Paeniglutamicibacter kerguelensis: one gene and its partner. The protein of the gene in region 1 interacts with the protein of each later gene in a pairwise test. Links are inferred from orthologs where the notes say so. Each region holds a gene or a part of one and is shown in the gene's direction. Other genes may lie near its edges.

The links. The genes of interacting proteins can lie anywhere in the genome.
Region 2: the proteins of nadE (region 1) and dnaA interact in binary tests that used the Escherichia coli proteins (3 or more experiments, as listed by UniProt). The link is inferred for Paeniglutamicibacter kerguelensis from one-to-one orthologs.

Annotation. Positions count from the first base shown.
Region 1 is NZ_JAGIOF010000004.1:402,630-407,245, forward strand. Bases 1-2,879 are described here. They hold nadE (ammonia-dependent NAD(+) synthetase), read left to right. Parts: upstream 1-967; coding sequence 968-1,792; downstream 1,793-2,879. Other genes in these bases: pyrE (orotate phosphoribosyltransferase), read right to left, coding at 1-284; JOF47_RS21155 (MarR family winged helix-turn-helix transcriptional regulator), read left to right, coding at 434-886; JOF47_RS21165 (peptidyl-tRNA hydrolase), read left to right, coding at 1,832-2,530; JOF47_RS21170 (acyl-CoA dehydrogenase family protein), read right to left, coding at 2,527-2,879. Also shown: more of JOF47_RS21170, read right to left, coding at 2,880-3,660; JOF47_RS21175 (AMP-binding protein), read left to right, coding at 3,884-4,616. UniProt on the Escherichia coli protein: Catalyzes the ATP-dependent amidation of deamido-NAD to form NAD. Uses ammonia as a nitrogen source.
Region 2 is NZ_JAGIOF010000001.1:4,084,712-4,087,515, forward strand. It holds dnaA (chromosomal replication initiator protein DnaA), read left to right. Parts: upstream 1-598; coding sequence 599-2,011; downstream 2,012-2,804. Other genes in the region: rpmH (50S ribosomal protein L34), read right to left, coding at 1-97. UniProt on the Escherichia coli protein: Plays an essential in the initiation and regulation of chromosomal replication. Binds in an ATP-dependent fashion to the origin of replication (oriC) to initiate formation of the DNA replication initiation complex once per cell cycle.

The DNA of each region.
Region 1 (4,616 bases):
TCGATGGCGCGGCCGGCTTGGCCCGCGGCGTGCATCAGCGCGGTGCCCACCGGGTCGGCACCCATGGTCAGGCCGCCGGCATTGGTGAATTCGATGCCTGCCTCGTCGAGCATTTCCAGCATGACGGAGCCCACCAGCGGTGCAGCCTCGTGGTGCAGCGTGATGCGGCGAAGGTCAATGTAGTAGTCGGCCTCCTTGCCGGAGGAGAGGATCACCTTGCCGTGTACTACGGCGAGTTCCTTAACGAGTTCAAGCAAGCGGGCGCGAGCGGCAGTGTTGGTCATAGCTTCAATTCTAGTTTGTGGGCAACGGTGCTTGCATCCCGCCGCGGACGCACGCCGCGTCCGGGCACTTCACGCGATTCTTCGGCACCGGGAGGCGATCCGGAAACTCGCTACAGACAGGCGAGCGGTTGCAGGGATAGGCTGAGGCCATGAACGATCTTCGCCCCTTGGGTTACTGGCTCAAATTGGTTGACTCGCTCATTTCTGAGCAGTTCGCCAACTCCCTCGAAGAGCACGGCGTCACGCGCCGCCAATGGCAGCTGCTCAATGTGCTGTCCCGCGGCCCCGCCACCGGCGGGGAACTCACTGCGGCGCTTGCCCCCTTCTTCGGTGAGGCCCAGGCGGAAGATGAACCCACGAGTCCCTCAGAGCATTTGGCCGAGCTGGTGGATTCCGGCTGGGTTTCGGAACAGGGCCACACCTTTGCCCTGACCGAGCGCGGCGCGGTGTCACTGGACCGCCTGAAGGAGATCGTCGACGGGATGCGCGAGGAATCAAGCGCCGGCATCAGTGCCGAAGACTACGCAATCACCGTGCGTTCCCTGCAGCAGATGGCAACAAACCTTGGCTGGGACCCGGACAAGCCCCCGGCCGACGCCTGAAAACGGCTTCCCAAACCCCCTGTTGCGTCACGTTGCCGGTCGTTCCGCCGCGCCCGAAGCCGAGCACGCTAGGCTAGGTGAATGCGCGAATTACAGGCCCTGATCATCAAGGAAATGGGCGTCAAGCCCCACATCGACCCGGCGGCAGAGGTGCGCGCCCGCATCGATTTCCTGAAGGAGTACCTGCTTGCCACCGGCACCAAAGGATTTGTCTTGGGCATCTCCGGCGGACTTGATTCAACGCTCGCCGGGCGTCTGGCGCAGCTTGCCGCCGAAGAACTGCGCGACTCGGGCGCCAGTGCCAAGTTCGTGGCCGTGCGGCTGCCCTATGGACAACAACTCGACGAGGCAGACGCGCAGGCCGCCATGGATTTCGTGGCCGCGGACATTGAACGCACCCTAAACGTGCAAGCCGGTGTCGACGGTCTCGAGGATGCTTTCCTCTCCGCGACGGGCGCGCAGATTTCCGATTTCAACAAGGGCAACATCAAGGCACGCATGCGCATGATTGCCCAGTATGCGCTGGCCGGGGAAGAAAACCTGCTGGTGCTCGGCACCGACCACGGGGCCGAATCCGTCACCGGGTTCTTCACGAAATTCGGCGACGGCGGGGCGGACATCCTCCCGCTCTTTGGGCTGAACAAGCGGCAGAACCGCGAACTGCTGCGCCACCTCGACTCTCCGCGATTCCTGTGGGAAAAGGTTCCCACAGCGGACCTGCTCGACGGACGGCCGTTGCGCACCGACGAGGACGAGCTCGGCATCTCCTACGACAACATCGACGACTATCTTGAGGGCCGGGACATCCCGGAGGACGCCGCCCAGAACCTGGAGCGCAAATTCCTGCGTTCGCGGCACAAGCGGACGACGCCCGTCACCATCTTCGATTCGTGGTGGAAGGCCTGAGCCATCTCGAATCACGCCTAGGCTAGAAGCGTGGAAAACATGGATAACGCAGCAGCCCCCGTGACCTCGCCGGAGGAAACCCGGCAAGCGCCGGAACCGGATTGTCCCGTTCCGACCGGGGAGCTGGTTCAGCCGATCATCTTGCTGGTGGACCGCGAGGATCCGTGTGCCGAAGACCGGGGAATTGCGGTTGCCGCCCTCGCCTCGGTCACTGCGTTGCTTGCGAATCCACGCCACCCCTACTGGAAGCCTTGGGCCCAGGGGGCATTTGCCAAGAGCGTCCGCCGGGCAGACGCCAAGATGTTCGCGAAGGTTGCCAGCGAATTCCCCGACCATGCATTGGCCGAGATCGGGGACGCCAAGGCCCTGGGTTTTGCCCCGATGCAGGCGGATTCCTTGCCGAAGCGCTTGGCAAAGCTGCAGGTTTCGGGGACAACGCTCCCGGCAGGAGCCACGGGTGAATCAACGAACGTGCGGATCGTACTCAATGACTCACTGGGCATGAGCACCGGCAAGGCCGCGGCCCAGGCCGCCCATGCACTTTTCGCCTGGGTGCTGGAGGGGGAACCGCGCGACGTCGACAAATGGCGCGGCGACGGCTGCGGGTTGTCGGTTGAGCGCCTCGGCGCAGCGGAATTCCGGCGCCAGGCCCGCGAAGCGAACGGCCCGGTGATCCACGATGCGGGCCGAACCGAGATCACTCCCGGCTCGGCCACCGCGTTCGTGAAAATCGGCTAGACGAAGGCCGAAACCCCGGTCACGGCCCTGCCCACAATCAGTGAATTGATTTCGTAGGTTCCCTCATAGGTGTGGAGGATTTCGACGTCGCCGAACAGCTTGGCCATTTCGTGATCAGTGGTGACACCATTTCCGCCCAGCAGTGCGCGTCCCTTGGCTGCCGATTCCCTGGCCAGCCGGGTGGTCGTTGACTTGGCCATTGCCGCTTGGACCATTTCCAGCTGGCCCCTTTCCTGCAGGCGTGCCACGTCCACCATCAGGGAAAGGCTGGCCATGGCATTGCCCAGGATTTCCGCCAGCGGCAACTGCACCAACTGGAACTTGGCGATCTGCCGACCGAATTGCTCGCGTTCCAGGGCGTAGTCCCTGGCGATGTCGAAGATCCCCAGTTGGACGCCGGCAGCCTGCCAGCCTACCCACGCCCGCGAATGCATCAGCAATTCATTGGCCTTGGCAAAGCTTGTCGCGCCGGGGAGCCTGTTGGCCTCCGGAATGCGGACGGAATCCAGCTCGATGTCGGCGTTCTGCATGATGCGCAGGCCGATCTTGTTGCCGATCTTGGTCGCGGAAAAACCGGGGCGGTCCGATTCGACAATGAATGCCTTGATCTGGCCGTCGCCGGTGTCCCGAGCCCAGACCAGTGCGAAGTCGGCGATGGTGCCCGACCCGATCCACCGCTTGGAGCCGCTGATCACCCATTCCCCGCCCTCGCGCGTTGCAGTGGTTGACAGGCCACCGGCTATGTCTGATCCGTGGTCGGGCTCGGTGAGGGCGAAAGCGCCAAGCGCCGCGAAATTCGTGAGACGGGGAAGCCACCGCGCCTTCTGCGCCGCCGACCCAAACTCGTGGATCATGCCGACAATCAGTTCGTTGTGGATGCCGACCAGTGCCGAGAGCGAGACGTCCGCGCGTGCCGCCTCGACGTAGACCAGCCCCTTGAACAGGTCGCTGCTTCCGTCGGTCTGGATGCCACCGAGCCCGAATGCGGCCATTTCCGGCAACAAGTGGTGCGGGAATTCCTCGCGGTTCCAATAGCCGATGCTCTCCGGGCGCACCCTGTTTTGGAGAAAGGCGCGGATTCCCTCGAGCCGTTCGCGTTCGGCATCTCCCAACAGCTGCCAGGTATGCATCAGATCGGCTTCGGGGTAGGGCTGCGGTCGGGTGCGGATCGTGTCGATGCCGCCTTCGTCATAGCCGCGGTCTTTGCTCCATGGCACGGTGGGACTCCCTCGCTTGTCTTCCTGTTCGGAGGCTGCAACGCACACTTCCAAACGCTTGGATATCCAAGTATATTTGCGAGTGACTTGAATCACTAGGGCTTCCTACTAACTGGTTTCCGCGCGAAAGGCAGCAATGACGACTACCGAAGAATTCCGCGCCGCACGCGATCAGCTCCTTGGGCTGCGCACCAACTACGAGCTGGCCCGCACGGAATTCCGGTGGCCCCGCTTCACCGCGTTCAATTTCGGCCTCGACTGGTTCGACGCCGTCGCCGCCGATCCGGCACGCTCCGACGCCAACGCCCTGATCATTGTCGAAAAGGACGGAAGCTCAACACGGCGGACGTGGGCCGAACTCTCCCTGCGCTCGAACCAGCTCGCCAACTGGATGAGGTCAATCGGCATGGTCCGCGGTGAAAAGACCATCGTCATGCTCGGAAACCGCGTGGAGCTGTGGGAAATCATGCTGGCCGGAATCAAGCTGGGCATGGTCATGATTCCCACCACCACGCAGATGAACCGGCCGGACCTGCAGGACCGGATCGACCGCGGAAACGCCCGCTGGGTCATTGCCGGAGCTGCCGATACGGCAAAATTCGACGGCGTCGCGGGCGACTACCGGATCGTGCACGTTGACGGGGGCGCCCCGGAGGCCGGATTCAACTACTCCGACAGCCACCGGGCGGACGTCGAGTTCGTTCCCGGGGAGCCCACGCTGGCGGATGAAACCCTGTTGCTGTATTTCACCTCGGGGACCACCTCGAAGGCCAAGCTTGTCGAGCACACCCACACTTCCTACCCGGCAGGGCACCTGAGCACCATGTTCTGGATCGGACTGGAACCCGGCGACGTGCACCTCAACGTCG
Region 2 (2,804 bases), on another replicon or contig:
CCAGGATGGCGCGGCCTGCACGGGTACGCATACGAAGTCGGAAACCGTGCTTCTTGGCACGACGACGGTTATTCGGCTGAAAAGTCCGCTTGCTCACGGTAGTAACTCCAAGACGATCATGTGATGCGCCTTACCCGTTGCTACTAAAAAGGGAAGAACAGGCCGACGCTCGTATTCGGTGGCGCCTCATGGATTGTCGGGAACATTCGCGATTCGGAAGAATTTTGAAGGCACCAAACAGAGCCAAAAGTGCACACATAGGACTACACAACGATAGGGGAGCCGGAGAAGGTACGTCAAATTGGAGCCAAAGACGGTCCCGACCCACCCTGTGCACAATGTGATCTTAATTGTGGATACAGCGGTTGATAATCGTCATGCCGACATCAAAAGCGGGTCTGACACGCGCATCCTAGAGCTCAATTTTTACTTGTAAACCCGCAGATTTGCAAGCTCCCATGCGTTATCCACCACAGGTTATCCACTGACTGTGCATAACACTGTGGATGACCGCTAGAATCTATTCGTTGGGGTTCCGTAGTTACAGTCCCCATTCGTCGACCGTTTGGTCGTCGAATCAGATTGAAGGGGCCAAAATATGAGCACGGACGAGTCGAATAGCGTCGGTAGTGCCTGGCGCCAGGTAGTACGCCACATCGAACAGGATGACCGCGTTACTCCCATGCAGCGTGCCTTCGCCGCTCTGGCCCAGCCACAGGGGCTCATTGGTTCTACCCTGTTGCTGGCGGTTCCCAACGAACTGACCCGCGACGTTCTCCAGACCCAGCTCAAGGAGCCGCTGGAAGAATCGCTGAAGCTGGTCTTCCAATCCGATATTCGCTGCGCATTCAGCATTGATTCGGATTTGATCCCCGAAGAAGTTGTCGTTGCTCCCGTTGAACAGCCGCCGGTTCCCAAGGCACGCATCAGCGATGCTCTGCCGCAGCCCGCTCCTCCGTCGAACTCCCAGGAATTCGGACGGCTGAACCCCAAGTACATTTTTGACACTTTTGTCATCGGCTCATCAAACCGTTTTGCCCATGCAGCGGCAGTGGCAGTTGCCGAGGCGCCGGCAAAGGCATACAACCCGCTGTTCATCTATGGGGATTCAGGACTTGGCAAGACCCACCTTTTGCATGCGATCGGCCATTACGCCCGGCATCTCTACAACGGAATCCGCGTTCGATACGTAAATTCTGAAGAGTTCACCAATGATTTCATCAACTCCATCCGTGACGATGAAGGTGCCAGCTTCAAGCAGACCTACCGCAACGTGGATATCTTGCTTATTGACGACATCCAGTTCTTGGCAAACAAGGATGCCACCCAGGAAGAGTTCTTCCACACCTTCAATGCACTTCACAACCACAACAAGCAGGTTGTGATTACTTCGGACCTGCCACCCAAGCAGTTGGCCGGCTTTGAAGACCGCATGCGTTCACGTTTCGAGTGGGGTCTGCTGACCGATATTCAGCCACCCGAGCTTGAAACCCGCATTGCCATTCTGCGCAAGAAGGCCAATGCGGAGAATCTCTCGGCTCCGGACGAGGTCATGGAATACATTGCGTCGAAAATCTCCACGAACATCCGGGAGCTTGAGGGTGCGCTGATTCGAGTGACTGCTTTTGCGTCGCTGAACAATCAGTCCGTTGACATGAGCCTGGCCGAAACGGTGCTCAAGGATTTGATCACCGATGAAGGTGCCCAAGAGATCACTCCGGCGACCATCGTTGCGCAGACCGCCGAGTACTTTAACCTCACGATCGAAGAGCTCAACAGCAAATCCAGGACGCGGACCTTGGTGACCGCCCGACAGATTGCAATGTACCTGCTCCGCGAACTGACGGACATGTCCCTGCCGAAGATCGGCCAGGAACTGGGCGGTCGCGACCACACCACGGTGATCCACGCGGATCGCAAGATTCGCGAACTCATGGCGGAACGCCGCGCCATCTTCAATCAGGTCACCGAACTGACCAACCGCATCAAGCAGCGGCAGCGCGAGGGCTAACAACCGAAAAAGCCTTTAACCACAGGTGTGGATAAAGCTGTGGATCATTAAGTGGACTACCCCGCTAAGCCTGCGGATAACTACATGCAAAGCTGTGGATCCCTTAAATCACGCGGAAAGTTGTCCACGGGGTAGTGAGACTCAGTGTCACTCCCAATCACATGTTGTGCACATGCATAATCGGCGTACCCTCGCGGCCAATCAGGCTTATCCACAGTATCCACAGGGGTTATTAACACTACTAATCCCAAATTTCTACTTCATCCAAATAACAAGACCTGTTTTGCGCCCATCCGACGAAACGACGCCCAAAAGGACTTTTTGGGACGGATCTCGTGACTTGGCGGAAACCAATACCGGGAATGCCAGCGGAGTATAAGTTGATGGCTCCATGGGCCTGTTCTCGGCCAACCGCAAGCTTTGTTTTTGGATCGAATGACAACCAGAAAACTGTTCCCAGGGATTCCTGCGTTGAACTCGCATTATTCGTCCCGACATGAAGCACATTCGCCTCAGTCGAGACTTCGGACTCGACGCTAGCCAAGGAGAAAATGAAGAGCCCCATAAGGTGAGCTCCGACTCCATCCTCGGAAGACCTTGTACTCACGAGCTGAAAACTGCTGCCCCAAGAGCACCGAAACATAAAAGCCGGTAAGCTCAAACTCCATGCTGTCGTTCTGGTAAATGATTCGTTGCCGGAAATGTGAGACAGCGCATCACACCACCACTTTGAAGGCTCCGCGATTCGTTATTCCTGTCCCAAGGGAACCGCTAAGCTTGCTTTCAAGTACTG